DNA from 4 places in the Streptomyces sp. NBC_01257 genome. Region 4 is predicted to be linked to each of the others. Evidence: riboswitches for the same ligand, from Rfam matches in the RefSeq annotation. Region 4 holds a riboswitch; each other region holds the start of a gene.
What was found. A riboswitch is a leader RNA that binds a small molecule or an ion and turns the genes downstream of it on or off. The one in region 4 is predicted to bind S-adenosylmethionine.
Positions count from the first base shown of each region.

Region 1: linked by a shared signal. The riboswitch ahead of thrC (threonine synthase) and the one ahead of OG408_RS40245 (putative leader peptide) in region 4 are both predicted to bind S-adenosylmethionine.
Region 2: linked by a shared signal. The riboswitch ahead of OG408_RS37640 (putative leader peptide) and the one ahead of OG408_RS40245 (putative leader peptide) in region 4 are both predicted to bind S-adenosylmethionine.
Region 3: linked by a shared signal. The riboswitch ahead of OG408_RS11105 (aminotransferase class V-fold PLP-dependent enzyme) and the one ahead of OG408_RS40245 (putative leader peptide) in region 4 are both predicted to bind S-adenosylmethionine.

Region 1 covers NZ_CP108472.1:5,031,455-5,039,112, reverse strand. The annotation lists gene groL (chaperonin GroEL) at 1-1,257, opposite strand, end outside; gene OG408_RS21785 (cold-shock protein) at 1,605-1,811, opposite strand; gene OG408_RS21780 (MoaD/ThiS family protein) at 2,229-2,507, opposite strand; gene thrC (threonine synthase) at 2,547-3,842, opposite strand; SAM riboswitch class I at 3,860-3,986, opposite strand; gene OG408_RS21770 (glucosyl-3-phosphoglycerate synthase) at 4,140-5,102, shown strand; gene OG408_RS21765 (alpha,alpha-trehalose-phosphate synthase (UDP-forming)) at 5,157-6,548, shown strand; gene OG408_RS21760 (DUF4913 domain-containing protein) at 6,564-7,046, opposite strand; gene OG408_RS21755 (trypsin-like peptidase domain-containing protein) at 7,117-7,658, opposite strand, start outside.
Region 2 covers NZ_CP108472.1:8,643,963-8,651,620, forward strand. The annotation lists gene OG408_RS37625 (sugar ABC transporter substrate-binding protein) at 1-198, shown strand, start outside; gene OG408_RS37630 (ATP-binding cassette domain-containing protein) at 334-1,113, shown strand; gene OG408_RS37635 (sugar ABC transporter permease) at 1,110-2,390, shown strand; SAM riboswitch class IV at 2,550-2,662, shown strand; gene OG408_RS37640 (putative leader peptide) at 2,702-2,818, shown strand; gene OG408_RS37645 (LLM class flavin-dependent oxidoreductase) at 2,892-4,121, shown strand; gene OG408_RS37650 (NtaA/DmoA family FMN-dependent monooxygenase) at 4,140-5,543, shown strand; gene OG408_RS37655 (LLM class flavin-dependent oxidoreductase) at 5,540-6,625, shown strand; gene OG408_RS37660 (LLM class flavin-dependent oxidoreductase) at 6,640-7,658, shown strand, end outside.
Region 3 covers NZ_CP108472.1:2,630,756-2,638,413, forward strand. The annotation lists gene OG408_RS11085 (NYN domain-containing protein) at 8-1,369, opposite strand; gene OG408_RS11090 (hypothetical protein) at 1,405-1,647, opposite strand; gene OG408_RS11095 (rhomboid family intramembrane serine protease) at 1,808-2,527, shown strand; gene OG408_RS11100 (Lrp/AsnC family transcriptional regulator) at 2,700-2,981, shown strand; gene OG408_RS11105 (aminotransferase class V-fold PLP-dependent enzyme) at 3,043-4,419, opposite strand; SAM riboswitch class IV at 4,594-4,711, opposite strand; gene trpD (anthranilate phosphoribosyltransferase) at 4,795-5,859, opposite strand; gene qcrB (cytochrome bc1 complex cytochrome b subunit) at 5,984-7,609, opposite strand; gene qcrA (cytochrome bc1 complex Rieske iron-sulfur subunit) at 7,606-7,658, opposite strand, start outside.
Region 4 covers NZ_CP108472.1:8,793,788-8,801,445, forward strand. The annotation lists gene OG408_RS38230 (ABC transporter ATP-binding protein) at 1-423, opposite strand, end outside; gene OG408_RS38235 (benzoate/H(+) symporter BenE family transporter) at 519-1,748, opposite strand; gene OG408_RS38240 (helix-turn-helix domain-containing protein) at 1,909-2,493, shown strand; gene OG408_RS38245 (hypothetical protein) at 2,503-3,291, opposite strand; gene OG408_RS40245 (putative leader peptide) at 3,453-3,518, opposite strand; SAM riboswitch class IV at 3,555-3,699, opposite strand; SAM riboswitch class IV at 3,824-3,931, shown strand; gene OG408_RS38250 (amino acid ABC transporter permease) at 4,258-5,283, shown strand; gene OG408_RS38255 (amino acid ABC transporter ATP-binding protein) at 5,280-6,065, shown strand; gene OG408_RS38260 (ABC transporter substrate-binding protein) at 6,113-7,138, shown strand; gene OG408_RS38265 (GNAT family N-acetyltransferase) at 7,227-7,658, shown strand, end outside.

The DNA.
Region 1 (7,658 bases), 3.8 Mb from region 4:
CTGGAGCAGAGCCACGCCACCACCGGCGACGATGCCCTCCTCGACGGCGGCCTTGGCGTTGCGCACCGCGTCCTCGATGCGGTGCTTGCGCTCCTTGAGCTCGACCTCGGTCGCGGCACCGGCCTTGATGACGGCCACGCCGCCGGCCAGCTTCGCGAGGCGCTCCTGGAGCTTCTCGCGGTCGTAGTCCGAGTCGGAGTTCTCGATCTCGGCACGGATCTGGTTGACGCGACCCTGGACCTGGTCGCTGTCACCGGCGCCGTCGACGATCGTCGTCTCGTCCTTGGTGATGACGACCTTGCGGGCGCGGCCGAGCAGGTCGAGACCGGCGTTCTCCAGCTTGAGGCCGACCTCCTCGGAGATGACGGTGCCACCGGTGAGGATGGCGATGTCGCCGAGCATGGCCTTGCGGCGGTCACCGAAGCCCGGAGCCTTGACGGCGACGGACTTGAAGGTGCCACGGATCTTGTTGACGACCAGGGTCGACAGGGCCTCGCCCTCGACGTCCTCGGCGATGATCAGCAGCGGCTTGCCGGACTGCATGACCTTCTCCAGCAGCGGAAGGAGGTCCTTCACGTTGCTGATCTTCGAGTTCACGATCAGGATGTACGGGTCGTCCAGGGACGACTCCATGCGCTCCATGTCCGTGGCGAAGTACGCCGAGATGTAGCCCTTGTCGAAGCGCATACCCTCGGTGAGCTCGAGCTCCAGACCGAAGGTCTGGGACTCCTCGACGGTGATGACGCCTTCCTTGCCGACCTTGTCCATGGCCTCGGCGATGAGCTCGCCGATCTGGGTGTCAGCGGCGGAGATGGAGGCGGTCGAAGCGATCTGCTCCTTGGTCTCCACGTCCTTGGCCTGCTCCAGGAGGGCGGCGGAGACGGCCTCGACGGCCTTCTCGATGCCCCGCTTGAGAGCCATCGGGTTGGCACCCGCGGCCACGTTGCGCAGGCCCTCGCGGACGAGCGCCTGGGCGAGAACGGTGGCGGTGGTCGTACCGTCGCCGGCGACGTCGTCCGTCTTCTTGGCGACCTCCTTGACCAGCTCCGCACCGATCTTCTCGTACGGGTCCTCCAGCTCGATCTCCTTGGCGATGGAAACACCATCGTTGGTGATCGTGGGGGCGCCCCACTTCTTCTCAAGGACGACGTTGCGACCCTTGGGGCCAAGGGTGACCTTGACGGCGTCGGCGAGCTGGTTCATGCCGCGCTCGAGACCGCGCCGGGCCTCCTCGTCGAACGCGATGATCTTGGCCATATGAAGTGGTCCTCCCGGACAGGGGTGGATTCTCCGGACCGAGTGGCGCCCGCGACGGACGGCCTGCCTGTCCGCCGGTTCCTTGCCCCGGCGGACCTGCGGGCCTCACCGGCCCGGTCCAAGTTTCTGTCACTCTCACCCGGAGAGTGCTAAGCCCAATGATTAGCACTCGACCCCCTTGAGTGCAAGCGTCCCCCTCGGGATGTGGACAGCGGAGAGGGGCGAAGCGCGGCGGAGAGAGACGGAGAAGGCGGCACAGGACGCACGGAGGGCCCGTACCCCAGGGGTACGGGCCCTCCGTGCGTGAGTAGTGTCGTTGGCCGACTGTGTCGCGGCCGGCGCCGGGCTCAGCCGACGGCGAGCTTGACCATGTCCGCCTGCGGCCCCTTCTGGCCCTGCGAGATCTCGAATTCAACTCGCTGACCCTCTTCGAGGGTGCGGTATCCGTCCATCTGGATCGCGCTGTAGTGGACGAAAACATCCGCACCACCGTCGACCGCGATGAAGCCGTACCCCTTCTCCGCGTTGAACCACTTGACGGTGCCCTGAGCCATGCCTAACTCCCCTATTACTGGCCCTTGCACAGGACCGCACTTCGCGGGCCCGGGTCAGAACTCACCCTCCGACAGGAGAGGGTGCGTGCGCCGGAACGCGTCGACCGCGGCCGAATGTATCTGCCCAACTGCCCTCTGCAACAGGTCAATCGGACGAGAATTCTGGGCAGCATCGATCGCCCGAATATGAGGATCTCATGAGATTCCAGGGCAAGTCGGGCCAGGCAAAGGCGACTTATGGCACAAGGAGTTCAGGCACTTTGGCTGCTTCTTGTCGTGGCCAGGCGCATTCTCATATGCGGGCGGCACGGGCAGCGGAGGGGACTTCCCACACTGTACCGCGCTCAACCATGCAGAATTGCCCCCTCCGCTTCTGTCGCAGAGGGGGCAATTCCGGTGACGGGGTGGAGCGGTGGCTCAGCAGCCGCCGGCGACGGCCGGGATGATCGAGATGCCGGCGCCGTCCGGGGTGACCGCGTCCAGGCCGCCCTCGAAGCGCACGTCGTCGTCGTTGACGTACACGTTCACGAAGCGGCGCAGCTTGCCCTGGTCGTCCAGGACGCGGGCGGCGATGCCCGGGTGGTCCTTCTCCAGGGACTCGATGACCTGGGAGAGGGTCGCGCCCTCGGCCGGGACCTCGGCCTGGCCGCCGGTGTAGGTGCGGAGGATGGTGGGGATACGGACCTTGACGCTCATGGTGTGCCCTTCCTGAAGTCTCGGGTGGTCAGAAGCTTCTCAGCTGGTGGCGGCGAGGCCCGCGTCGCGGAAGGCGTCCAGGCTCGGGCGGATCGTGGCGCTCACCTGTGAGGTGGCGGCCACCGCGTCCAGCGTCTTCAGGCCGTCGCCGGTGTTCAGGACGACGGTGGTGAGCGTCGGGTCCAGCAGACCGGCCTCGATGAGCTTCTTCGTCACGCCGACCGTCACGCCGCCCGCCGTCTCGGCGAAGATGCCCTCGGTGCGGGCCAGCAGCTTGATCGCGTCGACGACCTGCTCGTCGTTGACGTCCTCGACGGCACCGCCGGTGCGGCGGGCGATGTCCAGGACGTACGGGCCGTCGGCCGGGTTGCCGATGGCGAGGGACTTGGCGATCGTGTTCGGCTTCTGCGGCCGCACGACGTCGTGACCGGCCTTGAAGGCGGCGGAGACCGGGGAGCAGCCCTCGGCCTGGGCGCCGAAGATCTTGTACGGCTTGTCCTCGACGAGGCCGAGCTTGATCAGCTCCTGAAGGCCCTTGTCGATCTTCGTGAGCTGCGAGCCGGACGCGATCGGGATGACGATCTGGTCGGGCAGCCGCCAGCCGAGCTGCTCGCAGATCTCGTACGCCAGGGTCTTGGAACCCTCGCCGTAGTACGGGCGCAGGTTGACGTTGACGAAGCCCCAGCCCTCGCCGAGCGGGTCGCCGATGAGCTCGGAGCAGAAGCGGTTGACGTCGTCGTAGTTGCCCTCGATGCCGACCAGCTCACCGCCGTACACCGCGGCCATGACGACCTTGCCCTGCTCCAGGTCGTGCGGGATGAACACGCAGGACCGCAGGCCGGCGCGGGCGGCGGCGGCGCCCACGGCGCCGGCCAGGTTGCCGGTGGAGGAGCAGGAGAGGGTGGTGAATCCGAAGGCGCGGGCGGCCTCGACGGCGATCGCGACGACACGGTCCTTGAAGGAGTGCGTCGGGTTGCCGGAGTCGTCCTTGACGTACAGGCCGCCGGTGACGCCCAGCTCACGGGCGAGGTTGTCGGCCTTGACCAGCTTGGTGAAGCCGGGGTTGATGTTGGGCTTGTCCGCGACATCGGCGGGGACCGGCAGCAGCGGCGCGTAGCGCCAGATGTTGTTGGGTCCGGCCTCGATGCGCTTCTTCAGCTCGTCCGGGGAGCCGCTCGGCAGGTCGTACGCCACTTCGAGCGGCCCGAAACAGGACGCGCAGGCGAAAAGGGGGCCGAGGGGGAATCGCTCTCCGCATTCGCGGCAGGAAAGCGCCGCGGCGGGACCGAGGTCCACGGAAGATTCGGTGTGTGCTGCAACAGTCTCAACAGCCATGATGGCGAGGCCCTTTCTCCTCATCTTCCTCGTGACGCATTTCGCCACGAGACGGAATTGGCACCTTCCCTACCGAACCTCGCGGTCGGCAGGAGGGTTGCCGGGACTTCAACGGGCCGTTCCCTCAGTCCCTCTGGATGAGCGCTGTGGCACTGGACCATGGATCCAGGCGTTTATCGGCGGACGGACCCCGGCATGCGACGGCCATCTGCGTTGTTCAAGACTGTAACCGAAGCACCGGACTGTTGAGATAGTCGTCCGTACCGCGAGATGGATCACATACAGGGAGTATCGACCGTGCTGGAAGAGGTCGAACGCTGGCTGACCAGGCGTTCCTGGTCGGCCGCCGACCGTCCGCTGGACCGTCTTCTGGCCGCCAGGGACAGCCTCCGGAACGCCGGGTCGCGCGCCGGGAGCGTCAGCGTCGTGCTGCCCGCGCTGAACGAGGCGGAGACGGTCGGCGACATCGTCGCGACCATCCGGCGCGAGCTCATGGAGAAGACCCGGCTGGTCGACGAGCTGGTGGTGATCGACTCCGGCTCGACGGACGCGACCGCCGAGGTCGCCCGCCGGGCGGGGGCCCGGGTCATCCACCGGGACGCGATCCTGCCGCGGATGCCCGCCGTCCCCGGCAAGGGCGAGGTGCTGTGGCGGTCACTCCTGGTGACCGGTGGCGACATCGTGTGCTTCATCGACGCGGACCTGAAGGACTTCTCGGCGGACTTCGTGTCCGGCATCGTCGGCCCGCTGCTGACCGACCCGTCGGTGCAGTTCGTCAAGGCGATGTACGACCGTCCCTTCGGCGACACCACGGGGCAGGGCGGCCGGGTCACCGAGATGGTGGCGCGCCCGCTGCTCAATCTGCACTGGCCGCAGCTGGCCGGCTTCGTCCAGCCGCTGGGCGGGGAGTACGCGGTGCGCAGGTCCCTGCTGGAGCGGCTGCCGTTCCCGGTCGGTTACGGGGTGGAGCTGGGGCTGCTCGTCGACTCCCTGCACACCGTGGGCCTGGACGCGCTCGCCCAGGTCGACGTCGGTGTCCGCAGGCACCGCCACCAGGACGGCCAGGCGCTCGGCCGGATGGCGGCCGCCATCTACCGCACCGCCCAGCTGCGCCTCTCCCGGGGCCACCTGGTGCGCCCGGCGCTGACCCAGTTCGAGCGCGGCGAGCACGGCTTCGTCCCGCACACGTATCCCGTGGACACCGAGGAGCGGCCGCCGATGCGGGAGATCGAGGAGTACGTTTCGCGCCGCGCGGCATGACGTGGCCGGACTTCGCACGTTTGGGCGGTTGGTGATCGGGCTAGATTCCGCAACATGGTCTCCGAGCACGTCCCTCAGCCCGCTGCCCAGGTCCTCGTCGCGTCCAACCGCGGCCCGGTCTCGTACACCCTGCGCGAGGACGGCTCGCTCGACGCCAAACGGGGCGGTGGCGGGCTCGTCTCCGGCCTGAGCGCCGTGGACGACAAGACGTGGGTGTGCGCGGCCCTCGGGGACGGTGACCGGGAGGCGGTGCGGCGCGGTGTCGCCGAGCCGGGCGTCCGGATGCTCGACATCGACGCGGACGTGCACGCCGACGCGTACAACGGCATCGCCAACTCGGTGCTCTGGTTCGTCCACCACCTGCTCTACCAGACCCCCGTCGAGCCCGTCTTCGACGCGGAGTTCCGCCGCCAGTGGGCGTCCTTCGAGACGTACAACCGGGCCTTCGCCGAGGCGCTCGCCGAGGAGGCGGGCGAGGGTGCGGCGGTCCTGGTGCAGGACTACCACCTGGCGCTGGTGCCCGGCATGCTCCGCGAGCTCCGCCCCGACCTGCGCATCGGCCACTTCTCGCACACCCCGTGGGCGCCCGTCGACTACTTCCGGATGCTGCCCGACGACATCGCCGCCCAGCTGCTGCACGGCATCCTCGGCGCGGACCGGGCCGCGTTCCTCACCCGGCGCTGGGCGGACGCCTTCATCGGCTGCTGCACGGAGATCCTCGGCGGCACCGGCCACACCCGGATCGGGGTGCACGGGCTCGGCGCCGACGCGGACTTCCTGCGCCGCCGCGCCCACGAGGCGGACGTCGACGAGCGGATGGCGGCGCTGCGGGAGCAGGTGGGCCCGGACCGGAAGACGATCGTGCGGGTGGACCGCACGGAACTGTCGAAGAACATCGTCCGCGGTCTGCACGCCTACCGCGCCCTGCTGGACGGGCGGCCCGAATGGCGCGGGCGCGTCGTCCACATCGCGTTCGCCTACCCCTCGCGGCAGGACCTGGCGGTCTACCGGGAGTACACCGCCGAGGTGCAGCGCGTCGCCGACACCATCAACGAGGCCTACGGGACGGCGGACTGGACGCCGGTCGTCCTGCACGTCAAGGACGACTTCGCCCGCTCGCTGGCCGCGTACCGGCTGGCGGACGTCGCGCTCGTCAACCCGATCCGGGACGGGATGAACCTGGTCGCCAAGGAGGTCCCGGTCGTCTCCGACCACGGCTGCGCGCTGGTGCTGTCGCGGGAGGCGGGGGCGTACGAGGAGCTGGGGACCGACGCGATCACGGTGAACCCGTACGACGTGTCCGCCACCGCCGACGCGCTGCACGAGGCGCTGACGATGGCGGACGACGAGCGGGCGGCCCGCACCAAGCGGCTGGCCGCGGCGGGCACGGCGCTGCCGCCGCAGCAGTGGTTCCTGGACCAGCTAGAGGCGCTGCGGGGGGAGTAGGCCGGGGTGGTCAGTTCAGGACGACGGATTCCGCGCCTCGTCCGCGTCGAGCGAGAAGGCCGGGTGGTCCCACATCTCGGGCGGTGACGGGTCTCCCGGCAGCGGGCCGATGTCCGCGCTGTGCCCGCCCGGCCCCGCGCAGAGGACGAACGGCCCGGTGCGCGGATCCATCAGCACGGCCAGATGCGGATCGGCGTGGTGCAGCCACCAGTGGGACATACCGAGCGACGCGTCATGGCGCAGATACTCGAAGGCCCGCCACATGGCGGCGATCCGGGCGATCGCCTCGGGGTGCGTCCACCACTGCGCGCACCAGGCAAGGTGGACGCCGTCGACGCGCCGCCGCACGACCTCGGCGAGGTACTCCTCGTAGAACCGGTCCACCGACCGGAAGAGCATGTCTTCGGCGCTGTCGTCGCCCACTGGCGGCGGCGCCCCCTCCTCCGGGCCGGGGCTCCCCCCGTCGGCGGTGACCTGGTCGTCCTGCGGTCCTGACATCAGGCTCTCCTTCGGCATCCACAGCTCACACGGATCACTTCTGTCACACCCGTCATGGGGGCCGGGTCGGTCACGCCATCGGCAGCCCGTGGCGCAGCCGCACGTCACGCGCCTCGGAGGCGCGTCCGCAGGCCTCCAGCAGCTGGGCCCATCGCGTCGCGGACCGGACAAGTCCGGAAGTCTCCGACGGCCGGGCGTGGTAGCCGGTGGCTTCCCCGGCCGGCGCCAGCGCCTTCAGGAGGGCACGCATTCCGCCGGGTGCGGACAGGTGATCGGCCAGCTCCCACAGGGCCTCGGCGAGGTGTACCCGGTCGGCTTCGCTGCGCCCGGCCCACGGACGCAGCACGGCGACGGCGCGCTCCTTGAGGGGGACGGGATCGCCGCCGAGGCCGTGGGTCACCCGCAGCCAGGCCACGAGCGCGAGACCGGCCGCGTAGCAGGACGCCTCGGATCCGGGTGCCTCGCGCCAGCGCCGCTCGTACTCCGCCAGCGCCTCGTCCCCGGCCGCCAGCGCCTCCTCGGGCCTGTCCCGCTCCGACAGGGAAAGCGCCAGGTCGTGGAGCGACTCGGCGAGGCTGTGCCCGTCGGGTGCGGGGGTCAGGCGGCCGAGTC
Region 2 (7,658 bases), 150 kb from region 4:
AAGGACATTCCGAAGTCCCTGACGCCGACCACCGTCAAGAGCGGCAGCGGTGAGAAGGTCCCGGCCAAGCTGCTGACACCGGTCGTGGTCAACAAGGACAACATCAAGGACACCGTCGTCAAGGACGGTCTGTACACGGTCAAGGAGATCTGTACTCCGGCCTACGCCGATGCCTGCAAGAAGGCCGGCCTCCAGTAGCTCCCGCGCCCGGCCCACGGCCCTCATGACCGTGCACGGCCGCGCACGAACCCGGACGAGCCGCGACACGCGGCTCGTCCGGCGGGGGCCGAGACTGTCCGCCCGTGTGTACGGGCAACCCAGGAGGCGGTTCCTTTGCCGCAAGCACCTGTGCTCACTCTGCGGGGGATCTCCAAACGCTTCGGCGCCGTCCAGGCACTGTCGGGCTTCGACCTGGAAGTCAGTCCCGGCGAGGTCGTCGCACTCGTCGGCGACAACGGGGCCGGGAAATCGACAGCGGTCAAGGCGATCGCGGGCGTCAATCCGCCCGACGAGGGCGTCATCGAATGGCAGGGCCGCCGAGTGGCGATCGGCCGCCCGCACGACGCCCAGAACCTCGGCATCGCGACCGTCTACCAGGACCTGGCCCTGTGCGACAACCTCGATGTCGTCGGCAACCTCTTCCTCGGCCGCGAACTGCGCCGCTTCGGCGTGCTCGACGAGGTCCGCATGGACCAGCGCTCGCGCGAACTGCTCGACACGCTGTCCATCCGCATCCCCAGCGTCCGCATCCCCGTCGCCTCCCTCTCCGGCGGACAGCGCCAGACGGTGGCGATCGCCCGTTCGCTGATCGGCGACCCGAAGGTCGTCATCCTGGACGAACCGACCGCGGCCCTCGGCGTCGAGCAGACGGCCGAGGTCCTCGACCTGGTCGAACGGCTCCGCGACCGCGGCCTCGGGACCATCCTCGTCAGCCACAACATGGTGGACGTCATGGCGGTCGCGGACCGGATCGCGGTGATGCGCCTGGGCCGGAACAACGGCTTCTTCGACCGGCGCTCCACCACCACCGAGGAGATCATCTCCGCCATCACGGGTGCCTCGGACAGCGCGGTCACCCGCCGCCAGGCCCGTAAGCGGGAGGAGGAGCGATGACCCGGGATCCGTCACGCGACGCCGACGACGCCGGCCAGCAGCCGGCCCGCGATGCCATGCCCGCCGTCGACTCCCGGCTGCTCGTCCGTGAGGAGGGCATCCGGGGGTACGCCAACGAGTTCTGGCGCAAGATGCGCAGCGGGGAACTCGGCTCGCTGCCCGTCGTCATCGCGGTGATCATCATCTGGACGGTGTTCGGCAGCCTCAACAGCACGTTCCTCTCGGCGCAGAACCTCTCCGACCTCAGCCAGCAGATCGTCGGCACCGGCATGATCGCCGTCGGGATCGTCTTCGTGCTGCTCCTCGGTGAGATCGACCTCTCCGTCGGCTCCGTCAGCGGCCTGTGCGCCGCGATCTTCGCCGTGCTGAACGTCCTCAACGGAATGAACGAGTGGCTGGCGCTGCTCATCGCCGTGCTGGGCGGCGCCGCCGTCGGGCTCATCCAGGGCTTCTTCTTCGCCAAGGTCGGGGTCCCCGCCTTCGTCGTCACCCTGGCGGGCAACCTCGCCTGGAACGGGCTGATGCTCCAGGTGCTCGGCGCCAGCGGCACGGTCAACATTCCCGGTGACAGCGTCGTCGCCGAGATCTACTCGACCATCTACCACAGCCCGGCCGCCGCCTACGTGGCCGCGGCCGTCGGGGTCGGGCTCTTCCTGCTGGCGTCCCTCCTGGACGCGGCGCGGCGCAGAGCGGCCGGAGTGCCGTCCCGGCCGGTCGCGGAGATCGTGCTGCGCACGGTCGTCATCGCCGCGATCGCGTTCGTCACCGCGTACATCCTCAACCAGTACCAGGGACTCCCGCTGGCTCTGCTGATCTTCCTGATCGTGCTGGTGCTGCTGGACTTCGTGCTGCGCCGCACCACCTACGGGCGGAAGGTCTTCGCGGTCGGCGGCAACTCCGAGGGTGCGCGGCGGGCCGGTATCAGCGTCCCGTTCGTCCGGATGTCCGTCTTCTCGATCGCGGGAACCATGGCCGGGGTGGGGGGCCTCTTCCTCGCCGGGCAGATCCAGTCGGCGAGCCAGACTTCGGGCGGCGGCAACCTGCTGATGAACGTCATCGCCGCGGCCGTCATCGGCGGTACGAGTCTGTTCGGCGGGCGCGGTTCCGTCTGGTCGGCGCTGCTCGGTGCCCTGGTGATCGGTTCCATCCAGTCCGGGATGAACATCATGGGCGTGAGCAACGCCGTGCAGTTCATGATCACCGGATCGGTCCTGCTGGCGGCCGTGGTCGTCGACTCCCTGTCCCGCAGGAGCCAGAAGGCGGCCGGACGCGCCTGATCCCCGCCGGCCGGCGGGCTGGGGCAGGCAGGCGGAAAACAGTCGTCCGACGGCGGAACAGACGGCGGGGCCCCGTTGTTGAGGCTCACGGCAGTGTGAACACGACCATGATCTGCCGGGCATTGCGCGGCGCCGCCGTCGCGCGTAGCGTTCCCGGCAGGTCATGAGTGTCAGCGCACAGCCCCGGCTCGCTGACCGGCAACCCTCCTGCGCGGCGGGGTGCTCCGGGTGACGACCGGGCGGGGCCCGACCGGGTTCCGCAAGCGCGAGGCCCCCGGGCCCGCCGAGCGGGAAGAGCGGAGGCGACGGTCATGCCACCGGTGACGCGTCCGCTCGTCAAGGTCCTCGCCCCCCGGCGCCGTGTCCACCTGTACTCCCGGCAGCACATAGACCTCCAGCGCGTGGCCGGCGCGCTCTGTTGTTCCTGACCCGTTCCCGCGACGCCGAACCTCCCGACGAGGCCCGGCGATCACCCACGGTCGATCAGGAAGGCACCCTTTCGTGTCCGCATCGTCATCGCCGCACCCTCCCCTGTCCGCATCCCCCCTGCACCTCGCCGTCGCCCTGAACGGTGCCGGCTGGCACCCGGCCGCCTGGCGCGAGCCCGGGGCCCGGCCCGGGGAACTGCTCACCGCCGCGTACTGGACCGACACCGTCAAGGAGGCCGAAAGCGGCCTGCTCGACTTCGTGACCATCGAGGACGCCCTCGGGCTCCAGTCCTCGCGGTACACCGAGCCGGACGGCCGCACCGACCAGGAGCGCGGCCGGCTCGACGCGGTGCTCATCGCCGCCCGGGTGGCCCCGCTGACCCGCCACATCGGGCTCGTCCCCACCGTCGTCGCCACGCACACCGAGCCGTTCCACATCTCCAAGGCGATCGCCACCCTCGACTACGTGAGCGGCGGCCGGGCCGGTCTGCGCGTCCAGGTGACGCCCCGGCAGCACGAGGCGGCCCACTTCGGACGCCGTACGTTCCCGCGCTTCCGCATCGAGGACCGGGACACCCCTGCCGTACGGGACCTGACCGCCGAACTCTTCGAGGAGGCCGGCGACTACGTCGAGGTGGTACGCCGGCTCTGGGACAGCTGGGAGGACGACGCGGAGATCCGGGACGTCGCCACTGGACGGTTCATCGACCGCGACAAGCTGCACTACATCGACTTCGAGGGCCGCCACTTCAGCGTCAAGGGCCCCTCGATCACCCCCCGGCCGCCGCAGGGCCAGCCGGTCGTCAGCGCCCTGGCCCACCAGAGCGTGCCCTTCCAACTGGTGGCGCGCTCGACGGACATCGGATACATCACCCCGCACGACACCGGTCAGGCCCGCACCGTCATCGACGAGATCCGCGCCGGACAGACGGCGGCGGGGCGGGCCGCGGAACCCCTGCACATCTTCGGTGACCTCGTCGTCTTCCTCGACGACGATCCCGCGGCCGCGGCGGCCCGCCGGGAGCGTCTCGACGAACTCGACGGCGCGCCGTACACCAGCGACGCGAAGGTGTTCACCGGCACCCCCGCACAACTGGCGGACCTCCTCCTGGAATGGCAGCAGGCCGGACTCTCCGGCTTCCGGCTGCGCCCCGCCGGGACCGGCCACGACCTCCGGGCCATCACCCGGGGACTGGTGCCCGAACTGCAGCGCCGCGGAGCCTTCCGGAGCGCCTACGAGGCCGACACCCTGCGCGGGCTCCTCGGCCTCGCCCGCCCCGCCAACCGCTACGCCACCGTCTGAGCCGGAGGGACCACCGACATGAGCACCAGCAACGGCGCCGGCACCAGCACCGGCAAGCCGCTCAAGCAGATCCACCTCGCCGCCCACTTCCCGGGCGTCAACAACACCACCGTGTGGAGCGACCCCGCGGCCGGCAGCCACGTCGAGTTCAGCTCGTTCGCGCATCTCGCACGGACCGCCGAACGCGCCAAGTTCGACTTCCTGTTCCTCGCGGAGGGGCTCCGACTGCGCGAACAGGGCGGAAAGATATACGACTTGGACGTGGTCGGGCGCCCCGACACGTTCACCGTGCTGTCCGCCCTGGCCGCCGTGACCGATCGCCTCGGCCTCACCGGCACCATCAACTCCACGTTCAACGAGCCCTACGAGGTGGCCAGACAGTTCGCCAGCCTCGACCACCTCTCGGGCGGGCGCGCGGCGTGGAACGTCGTCACCTCCTGGGACGCGTTCACCGGCGAGAACTTCCGGCGCGGCGGATTCCTCCCGCAGGAGGAGCGGTACTCCCGGGCCAGGGAGTTCCTGGCCACGGCCAACGAGCTGTTCGACTCCTGGCGCGGCGACGAGATCGCCGCCGACCCGGGGACCGGCACGTTCCTGCGGGACGCGCGGGCCGGGTCGTTCGCGCACAAGGGACAGCACTTCGACATCGAGGGGCAGTTCAACGTGCCCCGCAGCCCGCAGGGCCGCCCGGTGATCTTCCAGGCCGGCGACTCCGAGGACGGCCGCGAGTTCGCGGCGGCGGGCGCCGACGCGATCTTCAGCCGGTACAGCGCCCTGAAGGAGGGGCAGGCGTTCTACGCGGACGTCAAGGGCCGCCTCGCCCGCCACGGCCGCACCCACGACCAGCTGCTGATCCTGCCCGCCGCCACCTTCGTCCTCGGCGACACGGACGCCGAGGCGCAGGAGCACGCCCGCGAGGTACGCCGGCAGCAGGTCAGCGGCGCCACCGCGATCAAGCACCTGGAGTTCGTCTGGAACCGTGACCTGTCCGCGTACGACCCGGAGGGTCCGCTGCCGGACATCGACCCGGACCCGGGCGAACACACCATCGCCCGCGGCCGGGCCCAGGTCCGGATGTACCGCGACCCGCTGGCCACCGCCCGGGAGTGGCGGGAGCTCGCGGCCGCGAAGAACTGGTCGATCCGCGACCTGGTCATCGAGACCGGCAGCCGCCAGTCCTTCGTCGGCTCCGCCGCCACCGTCGCCGCCGCCATCAACGACTTCGTCCAGGCGGACGCCGCCGACGGCCTGATCCTCGCCCCGCACATCACCCCCGGCGGTCTGGACGTCTTCGCCGACACCGTCGTCCCGCTCCTCCAGGAGCGGGGTGTGTTCCGTACGGAGTACGAGGGCACGACGCTGCGCGACCACCTCGGCCTGGCCCACCCCGACGACGCGGCGTCCGGGCGGGTGGCGTCATGAAGTTCCTGGCCATCACGCTCATCGTCCACGCTCCGGACCCGGTGACCGGTGTCCAGAAGTCCACGAACGAACGCTTCCGGGAGGTGATCGACAACGCGCTGCTGGCCGAGGAGCTCGGATTCGACGGCTTCGGCGTCGGCGAACGGCACGAGCGGCCGTTCATCTCGTCCTCGCCGCCGGTCGTGCTCAGCCACATCGCCGCACTCACCTCGCGCATCCGGCTGTTCACCGCCGTCACCACGCTCAGCCTGCTCGACCCGGTGCGTGCCCACGAGGACTACGCCACGCTCGACCATCTCTCCGGCGGCCGCCTCGACCTCATCATCGGCAAGGGCAACGGGACGGCGCAGCGCGAGCTGTTCCACGTCACCCCCGAGGACCAGTGGGACCGCAACGCCGAGGGCTACGAACTGTTCCGCCGGCTGTGGCGCCAGGACAAGGTGAGCGCGCAGCCGCGCTTCCGGCCGGAGCTCACGGACGCGGAGGTGTGGCCGCGGCCGCTCCAGCAGCCCGTCCGCGTCTGGCACGGCAGCGCCACCAGCCGGGAGTCGGTCGACCTCGCCGCGCGCTACGGCGACCCGCTGTTCTCCGCGAACGTCACCCACGCGATCGAGCCGTACGCCGAACTGATCCGGCACTACCGGGAGCGGTGGGAACACTACGGCCACGATCCGGCGCTGGCTGTCGTCGGTGCCGGAACGGCCGGCGTCCACGTGGCCCGGACCTCGCAGGAGGCCGTCGCCGCCTACCGGCCGGTGTTCGAGGGCTATCTCGCCTTCCAGAAGCGGCTGGGGGCCGAGCCGGTGTTCCCGAACCTGGAGGACTTCGTCGAGCGCAGCTCGGCCCTGATCGGCAGCCCCCAGCAGATCATCGAGAAGGTGCACCGCTACCACGAGCAGTTCGGCCACACCGTCCTGCACCTGAACGCGGACGCCGGCGGACTGACGGATGCCCAGCACCGGGGCTCCCTCGCGCTCTTCCAGTCCGAGGTCGCCCCGGTCCTGCGACGCGAGATCCCCGACCCGCCGTTCGACTGGGCCCCCGTGCTCGCCGGGCCCGTCCCCGTCCCGACCAACCGCTGAGGAGCACCCCGGTCATGTCCCGCATCCCTCTCGGCGTCCTCGACCTCATACCGGTTCCCTCCGGCGCCACGGCCGGCGACGCGCTGCACAACACCATCGACCTGGCCCGCCGGACCGAGGAGTTCGGCTACGCCCGCTACTGGTTCGCCGAGCACCACCTCAACCCCGGAGTGGCCGGCACCTCACCCGCCGTCGTCCTGGCCCTGACCGCCTCGGCGACCTCGACGATCAGGATCGGCTCCGGAGCCGTGCAGCTGGGGCACCGCACCGCCCTGTCCACGGTCGAGGAGTTCGGCCTCATCGACGCCCTGCACCCGGGGCGCCTCGACCTGGGCCTCGGCCGCTCCGGCGGACGTCCGCCGGAGCGCAAGGACGGGCCCGCGCCGACCACGATCCCGGTCACCGACGGACGCACGCCGAACGGGCTGCGCATCCCGCCCCGCTTCTCCTTCGAACACCTGCTGGGCTCACCCCGGACAGCGCTCCAGCAACGGCTCCTGCATCAGCCGGGCGCCCGGGCACAGGACTACGGCGAACAGATCGACGACATCCTCGCGCTCCTGCACGGCACGTACCGTTCGGACGACGGCATCGAGGCACACGCCGTCCCCGGCGAGGGCGCCGACCTCCAGGTGTGGATCCTGGGCAGCAGCGGCGGACAGAGCGCGGACGTGGCCGGCCGCAACGGTCTGCGCTTCGCCGCGAACTACCACGTCAGCCCGGCCACCGTGCTGGAGGCGGCCGAGGGTTACCGTGCGGCGTTCCGGCCCTCCGACGAGCTCGACAAGCCGTACGTCAGCGTCTCCGCGGACGTCGTCGTCGCCGAGGACGACGCGACCGCCCGCGAGTTGGCCACGGGGTACGGCCCCTGGGTCCGCTCCATCCGCACGGCCGAGGGGGCCATCGCGTACCCCACCCCGGAGGAGGCCCGCGCCCTTCCGTGGAGCGACGCGGACCGGGAACTGGTCGCCGACCGCGTCGACACCCAGTTCGTCGGATCGCCCGGACGCGTCGCCGACGAGCTCGAACGCCT
Region 3 (7,658 bases), 6.2 Mb from region 4:
AGCCGGACTAGACGCGCGAAAGCCGCTTCAGGAGCAAGACGGACGCAACGGGCCTGGCCCCCGCCTTCGCCACTCCGTCGGCCACCTCGCGGTCGGTGGAGACCACCACGACGGGCCGTCCGGACGGTTCGGCACGGGCCAGTTGCCTGATGACCTCGTCGGCCGTGACACCCGGCTTGCTGAACAGCACCCGCACGCCGCGCGGCGGTGCGAGCAGCACCGGCGCCGCCAGTTCGGCCCCGTCGAAGACACAGGTCATCTCGGCGCCCGTCTGGGCCGCGAGCACCGAAAGGCCGCCCAGCAGCCGCAGCCGCTGCTTCTCCAGCGGCATCTGCGGATAGCCGGTCTTGGTCACGTTGTAGCCGTCCACGATCAGATGGGCCTGCGGCAGCGCGAGCAGTTGGTCGAGCAGTGCCGGGTCCGTCTCCGAAAGAGCCCTCGCGGCAATGTCCTTGGGCGACATCCGCCCCGGCTCGACCGCGTCCACGCTGTCCGCGGGCCGCATCGACGAGGGCGGCAGCGCCAGTTCGCGCCGCAGTCCGCCGGCCGCCTCGATGACCGTGTCGAGCAGCAGCCGCAGCCGCATGTCCTCGACCGAGCGCCCCTCCCTGGCGGCCCTGCGGCCCGCCTCGACGGACGCCTCCGCCTCACCGAGCCTCGCCCGCAGCCGCCGGGTCTCGCTCTCCGCCGCGGACACCTGCGCGGCCGCCTCGGCCCGCACGGCGTCGCTCTCGGCCTTGCCGCGGCGCAGCGCCGCCTCGCCGCGCTTCACCTCGTTGGCCGCGCTGCGCAGTTTGCGCTGGAGCGAATCGGCCTCCTTGCGGGCCGCCTCCAGCTCACCGCGGAGCCGTTCGGTGTCGCTCTTGGTCTGGGCGCGCGCCTGGGCGAGTTCCTCGCGCAGCCGCTCCAGTTCGAGCCGGCTCTCCTCGTCGGCGCGCTCGGCGTGGACCCGTTCGGCCTCCTCGCCCGCGGCGGCGACCAGCTTGACCCAGCCGGCGGGGCGCAGCACATAGGCCGCGGCGGCCACGTCGACGGGGTCGGCGGCGGCGGGCGGGGAGCCCGCCACGAGCGCGGCGGCCAGTTCCGGCTGGGACTCCGTCAGCCGTTCACCGATGCGCCGGCGGAAGGGCGCGTCGCCCTCCAGCGCGGCCGCCATCGCGTTGCCGGCGAACTTCGCCCGCCGGGTCGGGGTGAAGCGGGCGTACTGTCTGAGCTGAGCCGGGAGTTCGGAGACCGTGAGTCCGCCGAACGCGTCCGAGACCAGCGCGACGACCCGCCGCCGCACGCCTTCGGGCAGCGGGCGGTCGAGCGCCTCCACGGCATCGTCGGCCGCATCGGCCGACGCGGCGCCGCCAGCGGGCTGCTCCACCATCCGTCACCTCGTTTTATGTCCGCACGGCCCCGTCAGGAGTCGGCACCCGGCCTGTCGACTAGTTCGATCTGGTCCACCGCGTTGCACCAACGACACCGCACCGACTCGATGGTCTCACTGACGACCTCGCGTTCTTCGACACTGGACTCACCGGCCAGGTCGAGGTGCACGTACTCGACGACCTTGGACGAGCGCGTCACGTCGAACCGCGTCAGGTTTCCGCAGAGCGTGCAGCGCCAGCGGGTCCCGTCGGTCGGCTGGGGAACCGTCGTCATCGTTGTGTCCTCTTATCTCGAGCCGTGAGCCGCCGGACAATGATCTCGCGGTGCGCCGTCGAACTGCGGATGTCCTGCTGCAACCCTACGGCCTCGGCGCATCCCACCGGCACGGCGAGGCGCTCTGTCCCGTTCCCTCCGCTTGCGTCATGCTCTGTTCATGATCGATCGGCGGGCTGCGGCCGGCAGAATCCTGCGGGCGGCCACCTCGGGCGGGCCGCCGGTGACGTACGCCCTCATCGCCCTGTGCTGCGTGGTCTTCGTGATCAGCCCGCTGTCCGGGTTCAACCCGGTCTACGGCAGCGCGGACGCCCTGCTCGCCGCGCAGGCCGGGTACTTCGAACGCTGGGGCGTGATCCCGAGCGAGCTGTGGGACGGGTCGGGGCACGCCGTGCTCACCCCGCTCACCGCCCTGTTCGTGCACGGCAGCTGGCTGCATCTGCTCGGCAACATGCTGTTCCTGTACGTGTTCGGGGCGATGGCCGAGGAACGGATGGGCCACACCGAGTTCGCCTTCTTCTACCTCGGCTGCGGCTATCTCGCCCTGCTCGCCTACGCGGCCGCGCACGCCACGTCCGACCAGACCCTCGTCGGCGCGTCGGGGGCGATCTCGGCGGTGCTGGGCGCCTTCCTCTACCTCTTCCCCCGGGCCCGGGTCACCAGCCTGTTCCCGTTCCTGCTGTTCCTGCCGCTGCGCTTCCCCGCCTGGATCGTGCTGGTCTTCTGGTTCGTCCTGCAGTGGCTGGCGGCCGAGGGCGCGGGCAGCGGGCCGGGCGTGGCCTACCTCGCCCACGTGGTCGGCTTCGCCACCGGGTTTCTCTATGCGTGGGGGCGCTACAGGCGTGAGGCCGGAGCCTTGCGCCGGGAGCAGGCCGGATAAGGGAGCGGGGTCCGGTGCGTGCAGCTGCAAGGCGCAGGAGGCACTGCGGAGCAGTGGCGACTGACGACAACGCCGCAGATGCGCGTGCCGGACCCCGCGAGCCCGGCACGCTCCCGGCGCAAGGCTCTAGAGTGAAGTCCCCAGCCACGGCCACCGAGGGAGAAAGCCAGCCGTGATCACCGCGATCGTGCTCATCAAAACCAGCGTGGACCGGATTCCCGAGATCGCCGAGGCCATCGCCGCGCTGGACAGCGTCAGCGAGGTCTTCTCGGTCACCGGTACCTACGACCTGATCGCCATGGTCCGGGTCTCCAAGCACGACGATCTCGCCGACGTCATCCCCGGCCGGATCAGCAAGATCCCCGGTGTCGAGGGGACCGACACACACGTCGCGTTCCGTACGTACTCCCAGCACGACCTGGAAGCCGCGTTCGCCATCGGCCTGGACGGCTAGCAGGGCAGCACTTCGGCCGGGCACGGACAGCTGTCCGTGCCCGGCCGAAGTGCTGTCCGCCTCAGACCTGCGCGGTGCCGCGGTCCGGGACGCAACGGCCGTCCTCGGTGCGGTACTTCCACTGGGCGCCCTCGCTGACCAGCTCGCGGACGGCGCGCAGGAAGCGCTCGATGTGCTCCTCCGGGGTACCGGCGCCGAAGCTGACGCGGATCGCGTTGAGGGACCGCTCGCCCGGCTCCGCCTCCGGCGCGCCGCACTCGCCGACGTCCTGCGGGTCGCTGCCGAGCAGGGTGCGCACCAGCGGGTGGGCGCAGAAGAGTCCGTCGCGCACCCCGATGCCGTACTCGGCGGAGAGCGCCGCGGCGAAGTGCGAGCTGTTCCAGCCCTCCACCACGAAGGAGATGACGCCGACCCGCGGGGCGTCGTCGCCGAACAGTGAGAGCACCTTGACCTCGGGGACCTCGGCGAGTCCGGCGCGGACCGTGCTGACGAGGTGCTGCTCGCGGGCGACCAGGCTGTCGAATCCGGCCTCGGTGAGCGCCTTGCAGGCGGAGGCGATGGAGTAGACGCCGATGACGTTGGGCGAGCCGGCCTCGTGGCGGGCGGCGGTGGTGTGCCACTCGACGTCCACCCCGCCGTCGGTGCGCCGGGCTACCTTGCGGGAGGCGCCGCCGCCGGCCAGGTAGGGCTCGGCGGTGCGCAGCCAGTCGGAGCGGCCGGCGAGGACGCCGGAGCCGAACGGCGCGTACAGCTTGTGGCCGGAGAAGGCGACCCAGTCGACGTCCAGCTCGGCGATGTCGACGGGGTGGTGCGGGGCGAGCTGGGCGGCGTCGAGCACGATCCGCGCGCCGTGGGCGTGCGCGGCGGCGGCGAGCTCCTTGACCGGCCACAGCTCACCGGTGACGTTGGAGGCGCCGGTGACGCACACCAGCGCGGGGCCGTACGGGTCACGGTCGGCGAGCGCCCGCTCCAGCGTGGCGACGGCCTGGGCCGGGGTGCGCGGGGCGTTCAGGTAGGTCACCCGGGCGTCGCGCCAGGGCAGCAGCGAGGCGTGGTGCTCGGTCTCGTACACGAAGACCTGGCAGTCGGCCGGCACGGCCGCGGCCAGCAGGTTGAGCGAGTCTGTGGTCGACCGGGTGAAGATCACCTGGTCGTCGGGGCGGCAGCCGAGGAACTCGGCGACGGTGACGCGGCTGGACTCGAAGAGGTCCGTGGAGAGCTGCGAGAGGTAGCCGGCGCCGCGGTGGACGCTGCCGTAGTACGGGGCGTAGGCGGCGACGTCGTCCCACACCCGCTGCAGGGCCGGGGCGCTGGCGGCGTAGTCGAGTGCGGCGTAGGTGACCTCACCGCCGGTGACCAGCGGGACCGTCACATCCTTGCCCAGAACGGGCAGCGGGGAACAAATGGACTGGTCGGCGGCAGCGGTGAAGACAGACATGACGAACTCCCGTAACAGGCAGGCGAAATCCGCGTGCCTGCGACGACGCGGCAGCACGGAGGGAAGAAAGAAGGGTGTGCGGAGGAGGGCCGAAAAGCCCTATCGCATTCGCTTGCTCACAAGAGGCTCCCTGAGGACCAGGACCCCACGGGTGGACATCTCACGATGTCGAGGGGTCCGCGCTTGCCGCAGACCTCGCTGCCTACGGCCTGGTCTTCACCCGGGGCACCCCGCCACGGACGGAGGGTTGCCGGACAGCGGGCCGGGGCCGTAGTCGCTGTCACTCATGACCTGCGCAGCATCTTGCCATACGTACGCAAACGCGCAAGGCGCAGTCCATGATCTGGACTGCGCCCTGCCTCACACTCCGTGCCCTCAGACGTTGCTGGCCACGACCCAGCGCTCCAGCACCCGGCCCGCCGCGCCCGAGTCGATGGACTCGGCGGCCTTCACGATCCCGCCGGCGATCTGCTCGGCCAGCGTGCCCTCCCCCGGATCCAGGGCGACCAGGGCCGCCGCCGAGTTGAGCAGGACGGCGTCCCGTACGGGCCCCGTCTCACCGGCGAGCAGCCGGCGGGCCACATCGGCGTTGTACGAGGCGTCGGCGCCGCGCAGCGCGTCCACCGGCACCAGCTCGAGACCGACGTCGCGCGGGTCGAACGCCTCCTCGCGCACCACGCCGTCCCGGGCGATCCAGACCCGGGAGGTCGCGGTGGTGGTCAGCTCGTCCAGGCCGTCGTCGCCGCGGAAGACCAGGGCGGAGTTGCCGCGCTCGGCGAGGACGCCCGCGACGATGGGCGCCATCCGCAGGTCGGCGACGCCGATCGCCTGCGACCGCACCTTGGCCGGGTTGGTGAGCGGGCCGAGGATGTTGAACGTGGTCGGCGCGCCGAGCTCCGCCCGGGCCTTCGCCGCGTACCGCAGTGCGGGGTGGAACTTGACCGCGAAGCAGAAGGTGATGCCCGCTTCCTCGGCCACCTCCACGACCCGCTGCGGGGGCAGTTCCAGGTTGACGCCGAGCTTGCCCAGGACGTCGGAGGAGCCGCTGGCCGACGACGAGGCGCGGTTGCCGTGCTTGACGACCTTGGCCCCGGTGCCCGCCACGACGATCGCCGACATGGTGGAGATGTTGACCGTCTTGGCCATGTCGCCGCCGGTGCCCACGATGTCGACGGTACGGCCGGGCACATGGATGGTGGTGGCGTGCTCGTACATCGCGCGGACCAGGCCGGCGACCTCCGTGACGGTCTCGCCCTTGGCCCGCAGCGCCACCGCGAATCCGGCGATCTGCACGTCGGTGGCCTCGCCGCTCATGATGCGGTCCATGGCCCAGGCGGTGTCGTCCTCGGTCAGGTCCTCGCCACGCAGCAGGGGGGTCAGCACGCCGGGCCAGGAACGAGCCGCCACGCTGTCGCCGCCGACCGGGGTCACAACGTTCATGGTCCGCTCCTGGGGGGTCCACAGCCGATTAGGGGATGGGACCACCCTATCGAGCCCCAGGGGCAGCAAAGAGCCCCGTCCATCGAATGGACGGGGCTCCCGCTGTGGCGATCAGTTCAGGTGATCAGTGGTGGCCGTGGCCGCTGGTGATCTCCTTGTACTCCTCGGCGGTGGGCTTGGCGATCTGGTTGTTCTCGCCGTAGTAGCCCTTGCTGAGCTTGGCCCGCACCCTGGCGACCGGGGACACCTTGCGCTCGACACCGTTCTCGTCGACCGTCGGGCCGATCTCGACCGGCTTGTACTGCTCGTGCGCGGTGAGCGTGTGCAGCTGCGCGGGCGAGAGCGGCTCGTGGACCTCGACGAACTCACCGTGCGGCAGGCGCTTGATGAGGCCGGACTCGCGTCCGTGCAGCACCTTCTCCTTGTCGCGGCGCTGAAGGCCGAGGCAGATCCGCTTCGTCACGATGAACGCGAGGACCGGGCCCACGAAGAAGAAGATCCGGACGAACCAGGAGATCGAGTTCAGCGACAGGTGGAAGTGCGTCGCCCAGAGGTCGTTACCACCGCCGACGAGGCCGACGAAGTAGACCGTGATCCAGGCGACACCGAAGGCCGTCCGGGTCGGGGCGTTGCGCGGGCGGTCCAGGATGTGGTGCTCGCGCTTGTCGCCGGTGACCCAGGACTCGATGAACGGGTACATCGCGATCGCACCCAGAATCACACCGAAGAGGACCAGCGGGATGAACACGCCCAGGACGAGCGTGTGACCCCAGAGGTTGATCTCCCAGCCGGGCATCACTCGGATCAGACCCTCGGCGAAGCCCATGTACCAGTCGGGCTGGGCGCCGGTGGACACCTGGTCCGGGCGGTACGGGCCGATGGCCCAGATCGGGTTGATCGAGGCGATGCCCGCGATGACGGCGATGACACCGAAGACCAGGAAGAAGAAGCCTCCGGCCTTCGCCATGTACACCGGCAGCAGCGGCATGCCCACGACGTTCTTGTTGGTCCGGCCGGGACCCGCGAACTGCGTGTGCTTGTGGTAGAAGACCAGGATCAGGTGGCCCACCAGCAGCCCGAGCATGATGCCCGGCAGCAGCAGGATGTGGATCGAGTAGAACCGGGCGACGAAGTCGCCGCCGGGGAACTCTCCGCCGAACAGGAACATCGAGATGTACGTGCCGACGATCGGCGTGGCCAGGATCGCGCCCTGGGTGAACCGGACACCCGTGCCCGAGAGCAGGTCGTCCGGGAGCGAGTAGCCGGTGAAGCCGGTGAACATCCCGAGGACGAACAGCAGGAAGCCGAACATCCAGTTGATCTCGCGCGGCTTGCGGAACGCGCCCGTGAAGAAGACACGCATCATGTGCACGAACATGCCGGCCAGGAAGATCAGCGCGGCCCAGTGGTGGATCTGCCGGACGAGCAGACCACCGCGGACGTCGAAACTGATGTTCAGGGTCGAGGCGTAGGCCTCGGACATCCGGATGCCCTGCATGGGCTCGTACGGGCCGTGGTACACGACCTCGTTCATGCTCGGGTGGAAGAACAGCGTCAGATACACACCCGTGAGGATGATGATGATGAAGCTGTAGAGGCAGATCTCACCGAGCATGAAGGACCAGTGGTCCGGGAAGATCTTGCGCATGTTGGCCTTGGCCAGGGAGTAGATCCCGAGCCGGCCGTCCGCCCAGTCGGCAACCTTCTCACCGGCGGGCGCCTTGCGCTTCGTATCGGTCGCAGTACTCATCCGCGCTCCCAGAATGCAGGACCGACGGGCTCTTCGAAGTCACCGAGCG
Region 4 (7,658 bases):
CTGCAGGACGCTCGAACTGACGCGTGCGTGATAGCCGATGGACAACTGCTGCATCCGGCGGCAGAGCGCCGAGCGCAGGGTCGTGCCCATGCGGCGGATGCTGCCGCCGAGGCAGCGTACGTACCACTGGTGGAGCGGGTAGTTGATCACGAGGATGAACAGCAGGACGCCGGTGGACTTCCACAGCCCGGACTCCGGGCCGTGCTGGACGACCACGTCCAGGACCGTGGCGGTGATGAGGGGAAGCAGCCAGATCGGGCTGTGCTTCACGACGAAGATGACGACCGCGAGGGCCAGCCGTCCGCGGTCGGGCCTGAAGAGGTGGCCGAGGGTGCGGACCGGGTTCTCGCCGCGGTAGCGATGGTCGAGGTGGTCGAAGGGCGCCAGGGATTCGGCGGAGGGTTGGGCAACCGCTTTCTGCATGAGTCCATCCCACCCCGCTCCCGCCGTCCGGGGCAAGCCGGTTCCACGGACGGGACAGGGGGCGGGGGAGGCGAGACTTCGGGGCCCGAAGTGCCTCAGTGGACGCGGAGTTCGTCCGGCTGCGGCGCCGGTGCCGGAACCTCGGGGCGGGGGCGGCCCGCCGAGGCGATGACCGCCGTGACCAGGCCGGCCAGCAGGCCCCAGAACGCGGAACCGATCCCCAGCAGGGTCACCCCGGAGGCGGTGGCGAGGAAGGTCACCACGGCCGCCTCCCGTGACGCCTTGTCGGCCAGCGCCGCCGTCAGCGAGGCCTCGATGGTGGCGAGCAGCCCGATCCCGGCGATCGCCAGGACGAGTTCCTGCGGCATCGCGGTGAGCAGGGAGGCGACCGTCGCGCCGAGCAGCCCGACGCAGAGGTAGAAGACACCCGCCCACACCGCGGCCAGGAAGCGCCGGTCGCGTTCGGGGTGGGCCTCCTCGCCGGTGCAGATGGCGGCGGTGATCGCGGCGAGGTTGAGACCGAAGGCACCGAAGGGGGCGAGCAGGGCGTTGGCCGCCCCGGTCCACGTCATCAGCGGCGACACCGGTACGTCGTAGCCGGCGCCGCGGAGCACGGCGACACCCGGCAGGTTCTGGGAGGCCATCGTCACGACGAACAGGGGCGCGCCGACGCTGACGAGGACCTTCCAGTCGAACTCCGGGGCGGTGAACACCGGGGTGGCCAGGGCGAGCCGGACCTTGCCCAGCTGCCACCCGCCGGTGAACACGGTGGCGACGACGCCCACGGCGAGCGCCAGCAGCACCGCGTACCGGGGGAGCAGACGCCGGCTCAGCAGGTAGAGCACGAACATGGGGAACGCCACGGCGAAACTGTCGTGCATGGTGCTGAACAGGCCCGTGCCGAAACGCAACAGCACTCCGGCGAGCAGGGCGGCCGCCAGCGGCACCGGAATCCGGCCCATGAGCCGGCTGAACCACCCGGTCACCCCGCTGACGAGGATGAGCAGACCCGAGAAGACGAAGGCGCCCACCGCCTGCGCCATCGACACCCCGCTCAGACCCGTCGTCAGCAGCGCCGCTCCGGGCGTCGACCACGCGGTCACGACGGGGGCCCGGTAGCGCAGCGACAGACCGATACAGGTGCAGGCCAGGCCGACACCGAGCGCGAGCATCCAGGAGGAGATCTCGCGCGAGTCCGCCCCGGCGGCCCTCGCCGCCGTGAAGACCAGGGCCGCGGAACTCGTCACCCCGACCATGACGGCGATCAGTCCGGCGGCCACGGCCGAGGGCGGTGCCGCCGCGCGTATGCGGGTGATCGCGAGCATGAGTGAGCCACTTCCCTGTGCCGAGCGGTTCGGGGCAGCGCCGACGGCCGGAGCGGGCCCGGGACGCGCCATCGTTCCGTATACGGAACGTTCTGTTTGTGGAACACTAGAGAGAAGGGCCGATGCCCGTCAACCAGGACAGCGGAGCGGGTGCACGCGGATGGGACTGAACGAGGACGTGGGGCGCAGGCTGCGCGCGCTGCGGCGCGAGCGGCAGCTGTCACTCTCCGAGCTGTCCCGGCGTTCCCGCGTGGGCAAGGGCACGCTCTCGGAGCTGGAGAGCGGGACGCGCAATCCGACCCTGGAGACGCTGTACGCGCTCGCCACCGCGCTCGGCCTGCCGCTGAGCGCCGTGCTGAGTGACCCGCTGCCCGCCGGCGGCCCCGGCCCGGCGCTCCCCGGCGTCTCGGGAAGCGCCGTCACCGCCGTCCTGCTCGAACGGTACGAGGCCGGGTTCGCGGTCACCGACGTGTTCCGGATCAGCATCCGGGCGGGCGCCGTCCAGGAGTCGCAGGGCCACGTCCCGGGCACGCGGGAGAGCCTGATGGTGCTGTCCGGCACTGCCGTCGTCGGCCCGCCCGACGACACCCGCACGGCCGGCCCCGGCGCCAGTGCCGAGTGGCGGGCCGATGTGCCCCACGTCTACGGCGCGCCCGACGGCGAGGTGCAGGGCGTCCTCTTCGTCCGCTACCCCCCGGCGGGCGAGCCCGGCCCCGGCTCCGGTGGAGGAGCCGAGACCGGCTGAGCGCCGCCCTCACGCCGCCTCGGCCACCACGCCGTTCGCGTAGGGGAAGGCCGGGCGGTCGCCGAGCCGTCCGACGAATTCCTGGAGGCGGGGGTACCCGCACAGGAAACCGGCCGTGCCGGGCTGCACGAGCGTCACCCACAGGTCCACATCGGCCGCCGTCAGCTGAGGGCCGCACACGTAGGGGTGCAGGGAGAGACGGTGCTCCATCACATCGAGCGCGGCCGAACGCTCCGAGGGCTCCGCCGCATCCGTGACCCCGAGCTCCAGCAGCTCACGGATGCCGTCGATGTCGGCGGCGAGCTCCGGCGGGTGCAGCGGGGAGGGGCAGGCCTCGTCGTGGCCGGACAGCAGCCCCGCGAGGTCGCGCAGGATGTCGGGCGTGTGGTTGCTGACGATGCGTCCGCTCCAGCGGTCGCACAGCGCGGGAGCGGTCAGCGGCCCGTTGTAGTGGTGCACCGTGGCCTCGTACGCACCGCGCAGCGCCGCGAAGCCCTCGGGTGTGCCGGCCGGGTGGGTCAGGAGCGTGGTGGCGACGGAGTCCTTGAGCCCGAGCAGGCCGAGGGTGATCGAGATGCGCAGCGAGCGGGGACAACTCACCGACAGGAACAGCTCGTAGCGGTGCGGTGCCGGATAGAAGCCGCCGGCCAGACCGACGCCGATCCGGCTGTGGATGGGCGCGGACCGTACGGCCGACGCGAGGAGCAGACCTGACGGACGTGACGCCGGTGCGGATGAAGCGGGGCCGAACGTACACGCGTTGCCTGTGCCACAACCGCGCGATGCTGTCTCGGGCATGACTCTCCCTGTGGGATCCCTGGGGGAACGACGAAGCCACCGCTGCCTCGTGGGCACCGGCGGCCGGATGCGGAACGACTGAGCCTGCATACCGGTCCGTCCGGAGGAACGCGCAAGGGGCCGGTTCGACAGCCCGGTACGCGTCCGTCCGCCGACGGACCCTAGTAAGCGCTGGAGACGCGCAACAGATCGATGTGCAAGCGCCTTGTCAAGCCGATCCTGGGCATTCCCACCGGTCCTGCCGTCGGGGCTCGCGAGACGCGAGACCGCGCTTGCCCCGTCGCACCGACGGGACCCGGTCGTCACCCGGGGCACCCCATCGCGGTGGAAGGGTTGCCTGTCAGCGGGCCGGGGCCGATGACCGCACGAGCGGGAGATCCCGTCCGGGCGGCGCTGACAATCGTGACCGTCCCCGCCAGTCTCGGTGCGCCCGGTGACGTCGTCAAGGAGGTGGTCCGAGCCGTCTCGCCTGGTGGTCACCGGCGTTGACATCCATTTCGGAACGGCCCTAACCTCCGGCCCAGAGCAGCACGGTCACGAGTGCCGGTGAAAAGCCCTGGCTCGCCGGCCGGCAACCCTCGCACGCGGTGGGGTGCCCCAGGTGAGGACCGGACCGGATGACGTTCGGTAAGCGTGAGGCCCCGCGGGGCGGAATGGTGACGGTGAGCGAGATGTACGCAGCTGACGGGACGGCCGCACGACGGCCCCGCGGCTGCGTCCTGCTGTGTGCGGACCGCACCGTCGACCTCCTGCGTGTCAACAGCGCGCTGTGTACGGCCGCTTCCCGCCCTCTCTGTCAGGGCTGACGGCTCTCCGATTCCCTGACACCCACCGCTGCCGCGGTGTGCCCTCTCCCCGCCCGGCCCCCTCCCGCGCTGTGTGCCGCGTTCCGCCGATCCGTTCCGACGGACACGGCGGCGTGCCGCCCGCCGCGGTCCGGGGTGTCCGCATCCGCTGGAGCCCTCCATGAGTGAATCCTCCGGCGTCGCTGTGCCCAAGGGATCAGCGCCGCCCACCGGGACGATGCCGCGCCCCGATCCGGCCGCCGGGACGGACAGCCGCCCGGCCCCGCCGAAACCCCTGGCGGCGCAACGGGTCGTCCCCCTCCGCCGTCCCTTCCGCTGGATCATCACGGCGGTCGTCCTCGTGCTGGTCGCCCAGATCACCCACGGCCTGGTGACCAACCCCTTCTACCAGTGGGACCGGTTCCAGTACTGGTTCCTGCGCCCCACCATCCTCGACGGTCTGGTCGTCACCCTCGAAGTCGCCGTGTACAGCGCGGTGCTGGGGCTGCTCGGCGGCGTGCTGCTGGCTCTGGCGCGGCTCTCCCCGAACCCCGTGCTGCGCACCGTGAGCTGGCTCTACACCTGGCTGTTCCGCTCGGTGCCGCTGATCGTGGTCCTGCTGTTCCTCTACAACTTCAGCGCGCTCTACCGGACGTTGAGCATCGGAGTGCCGTTCGGTCCGGCCTTCTTCACCTTCGACGAGTCGCGCCTCGCCACCGACATGGCCGTCGCCGTCGTCGGCCTGAGCCTCAACGAGGCGGCCTACGCCTCCGAGGTGGTGCGCGGCGGCATCCTCTCCGTCGACCAGGGCCAGCACGAGGCGGCCTCCGCGCTGGGCCTCCCGAAGCGGTACCAGTTCGCCAGGATCGTCTTCCCGCAGGCGCTGCGCTCCATCACACCGAACTACGTCAACCAGCTGATCGGCCTGATCAAGGGCACCTCGCTGGTCTTCTACGTCTCGCTGCTCGACCTGTTCGGTTCGGTGCAGAGCATGGGCAGCACCTACCCCGGCGACATCGTGCCGCTGCTGCTGGTCGCCACCTTCTGGTACCTGATCCTCACCAGCGCCGTGTCCGTCGTCCAGTTCTACGTCGAGCGGCACTACTCGCGGGGCGCCCTGCGCACCCTGCCGCCGACCCCGTTGCAGAAGGTACGGAACGGTCTGGACGGTCTGCGGGCCCGGGCCCGGAGGGAGACGGCGATATGACCACCGACACGCAGGAGATCAGCCCGGCCGCGGTCGAGGTGCACGACGTCTACAAGTGGTACGGCAGCCAACGCGTCCTGGACGGAGTGGCGCTGACCGTGCGGCCCGGAGAGGTCACGGCCGTCCTCGGCCCCTCCGGCTCGGGGAAGTCCACCCTCCTCCGGGTGATCAACCACCTGGAGAAGCCCGAGATCGGCCATGTCAGCCTGAACGGCGAACCGATCGGCGTACGCCGGCAGGGCGGGCGGCTCAAGGAGCTCAGCGAACGGGTCATCCTGGCCCAGCGCAGCCGGATCGGCTTCGTCTTCCAGAACTTCAACCTCTTCCCGCACCTGACCGTGCTGGACAACGTGGCGGCCGCCCCGGTGGCCACCGGCAAGCTCGCCAAGCGCGCGGCGCAGGAGCAGGCCCGCGAACTGCTCGCCCGGGTGGGCCTCGCCGACCGGGCCGGGTCCTACCCGCGACAGCTGTCCGGCGGCCAGCAGCAGCGGGTGGCCATCGCCCGCGCCCTCGCCCTGCGGCCCGGGGTCATCCTCTTCGACGAACCGACGTCCGCCCTCGACCCCGAACTGGTCGGCGAGGTGCTCGCGGTCATCAAGGACCTCGCGCGCAGCGGAACCACTCTCGTCATCGTCACCCACGAGATCGGCTTCGCCCGTGAGGTCGCCGACCGGGTGGTCTTCATGGACGAGGGACGGATCGTCGAACAGGGCCCGCCCGCACAGGTGCTGGACCACCCGGAACACGACCGGACCAGGGACTTCCTCAGCAAGGTCCTCTGACCCTCCCGCCCGCACCCTCATCCCACCCTCACCGGACAAGGACAGCCATGCACACCCTCAGTCTCCGCAGCAGACTCCTCCGAGGCACCGCCGCCACCGCGGCCGCCCTCTCCCTCGCCGCAGCCCTCGCCGCGTGCGGCGGCGACAGCGACGCCGCATCCGCGGACACCGCGGCGGTGGCCGGGACGGTCACCGTGGGCGCGCTGTCCAACGGCGCCGCGAAGGAGACCGGACTCAAGGTGCCCGAGGTGAAGTCGATCAGCGCCGGGCTGCCCGGAAAGATCAAGGAGCGAGGCACGCTGGTGATCGGCGTGGGCGCGCTGCCGGCCGGATTCCCGCCCCTGGCGTACGTGGGCGACGACCAGAAGACGCTCACCGGTGCCGAACCCGACCTCGGCCGGCTGGTCGCCGCCGTCCTCGGACTCAAGCCGGAGATCAAGAACTCGACCTGGGAGAACATGTTCGTCGGCATCGACAGCGGCAAGGTCGACGTGGCCCTGTCCAACGTCACCGACACCGAGGAGCGCAAGCAGAAGTACGAGTTCGCCTCCTACCGGCAGGACAACCTCGCCTTCGAGGTGCCGAAGAAGAGCACCTGGAACTTCGACGGCGACTACCGGAACCTGGCAGGCAGGACCGTCGCCGTCAGCGCCGGCACCAACCAGGAGAAGATCCTGCTGGAGTGGAAGACGAAGCTGGCGAAGGACGGCAAGAAGCTCGGCATCAAGTACTACCGGGACAGCAACGCCACCGCACTGGCCCTGGCCGGCGGAAAGATCGACACCTCGTTCGGCCCCAACCCCGGCATCGCCTACCACATCACCCAGACCGCGAAGACGCCGAACGCGACGCGCAACGCGGGCACGTACTCCGGAGCCGGCTCCACGCTCCAGGGCCTGATCGCGGCCACCGCGAAGAAGGACAGCGGGCTCGCGAAGCCGATCGCCGCAGCGATCAACCACCTGATCAGGAGCGGCCGGTACGCTGACTGGCTGGCCGCCTGGAACCTCTCCAACGAGGCGGTCGACACCTCCAGGGTCAACCCGCCCGGCCTGCCCCTCGACAACTCCTGATCCGCTGACCGTCCGGGGGCCCGGGCCGTGCCGCGGCCGGGCCCCCGCCCCACCCGGCGCCTTCCCGAGACGGAGACTCCGCACCGCCATGTCCCTCAGCCATCCCGCCGCACCCGCGCAGCCCCCGCACATACTCGACAACGCGGCCTGGGCCGCCCTGACCGGCCCGCACGCCCGCTTCGCCGAACGGGTCGGCCGGGCCGCCCGCTACCCGACGGACGTCTCCCCGTTCACCGCACTCGACGACCCGGCCGACCCCCGCGCCTGGGACGACCTGGCCGCACTCGTCGGTCCCGGCACCGTCACCCCGGTCACCGGCGTCCGGTCGGTGCCCGACGGATGGGAGACCGAGCAGACCGGCGAGGGCGTCCAGCTGATCGACACCGCCCTGCGCGCCGAACCCGCTCCCGAAGCGGTACGCCTCGGCCTCGCCGACGTACCCGAGATCCTCGAACTGATCGGCCTCACCCGGCCGGGGCCCTTCCTGCCCCGGACCGTCGAACTGGGCACCTACCTCGGC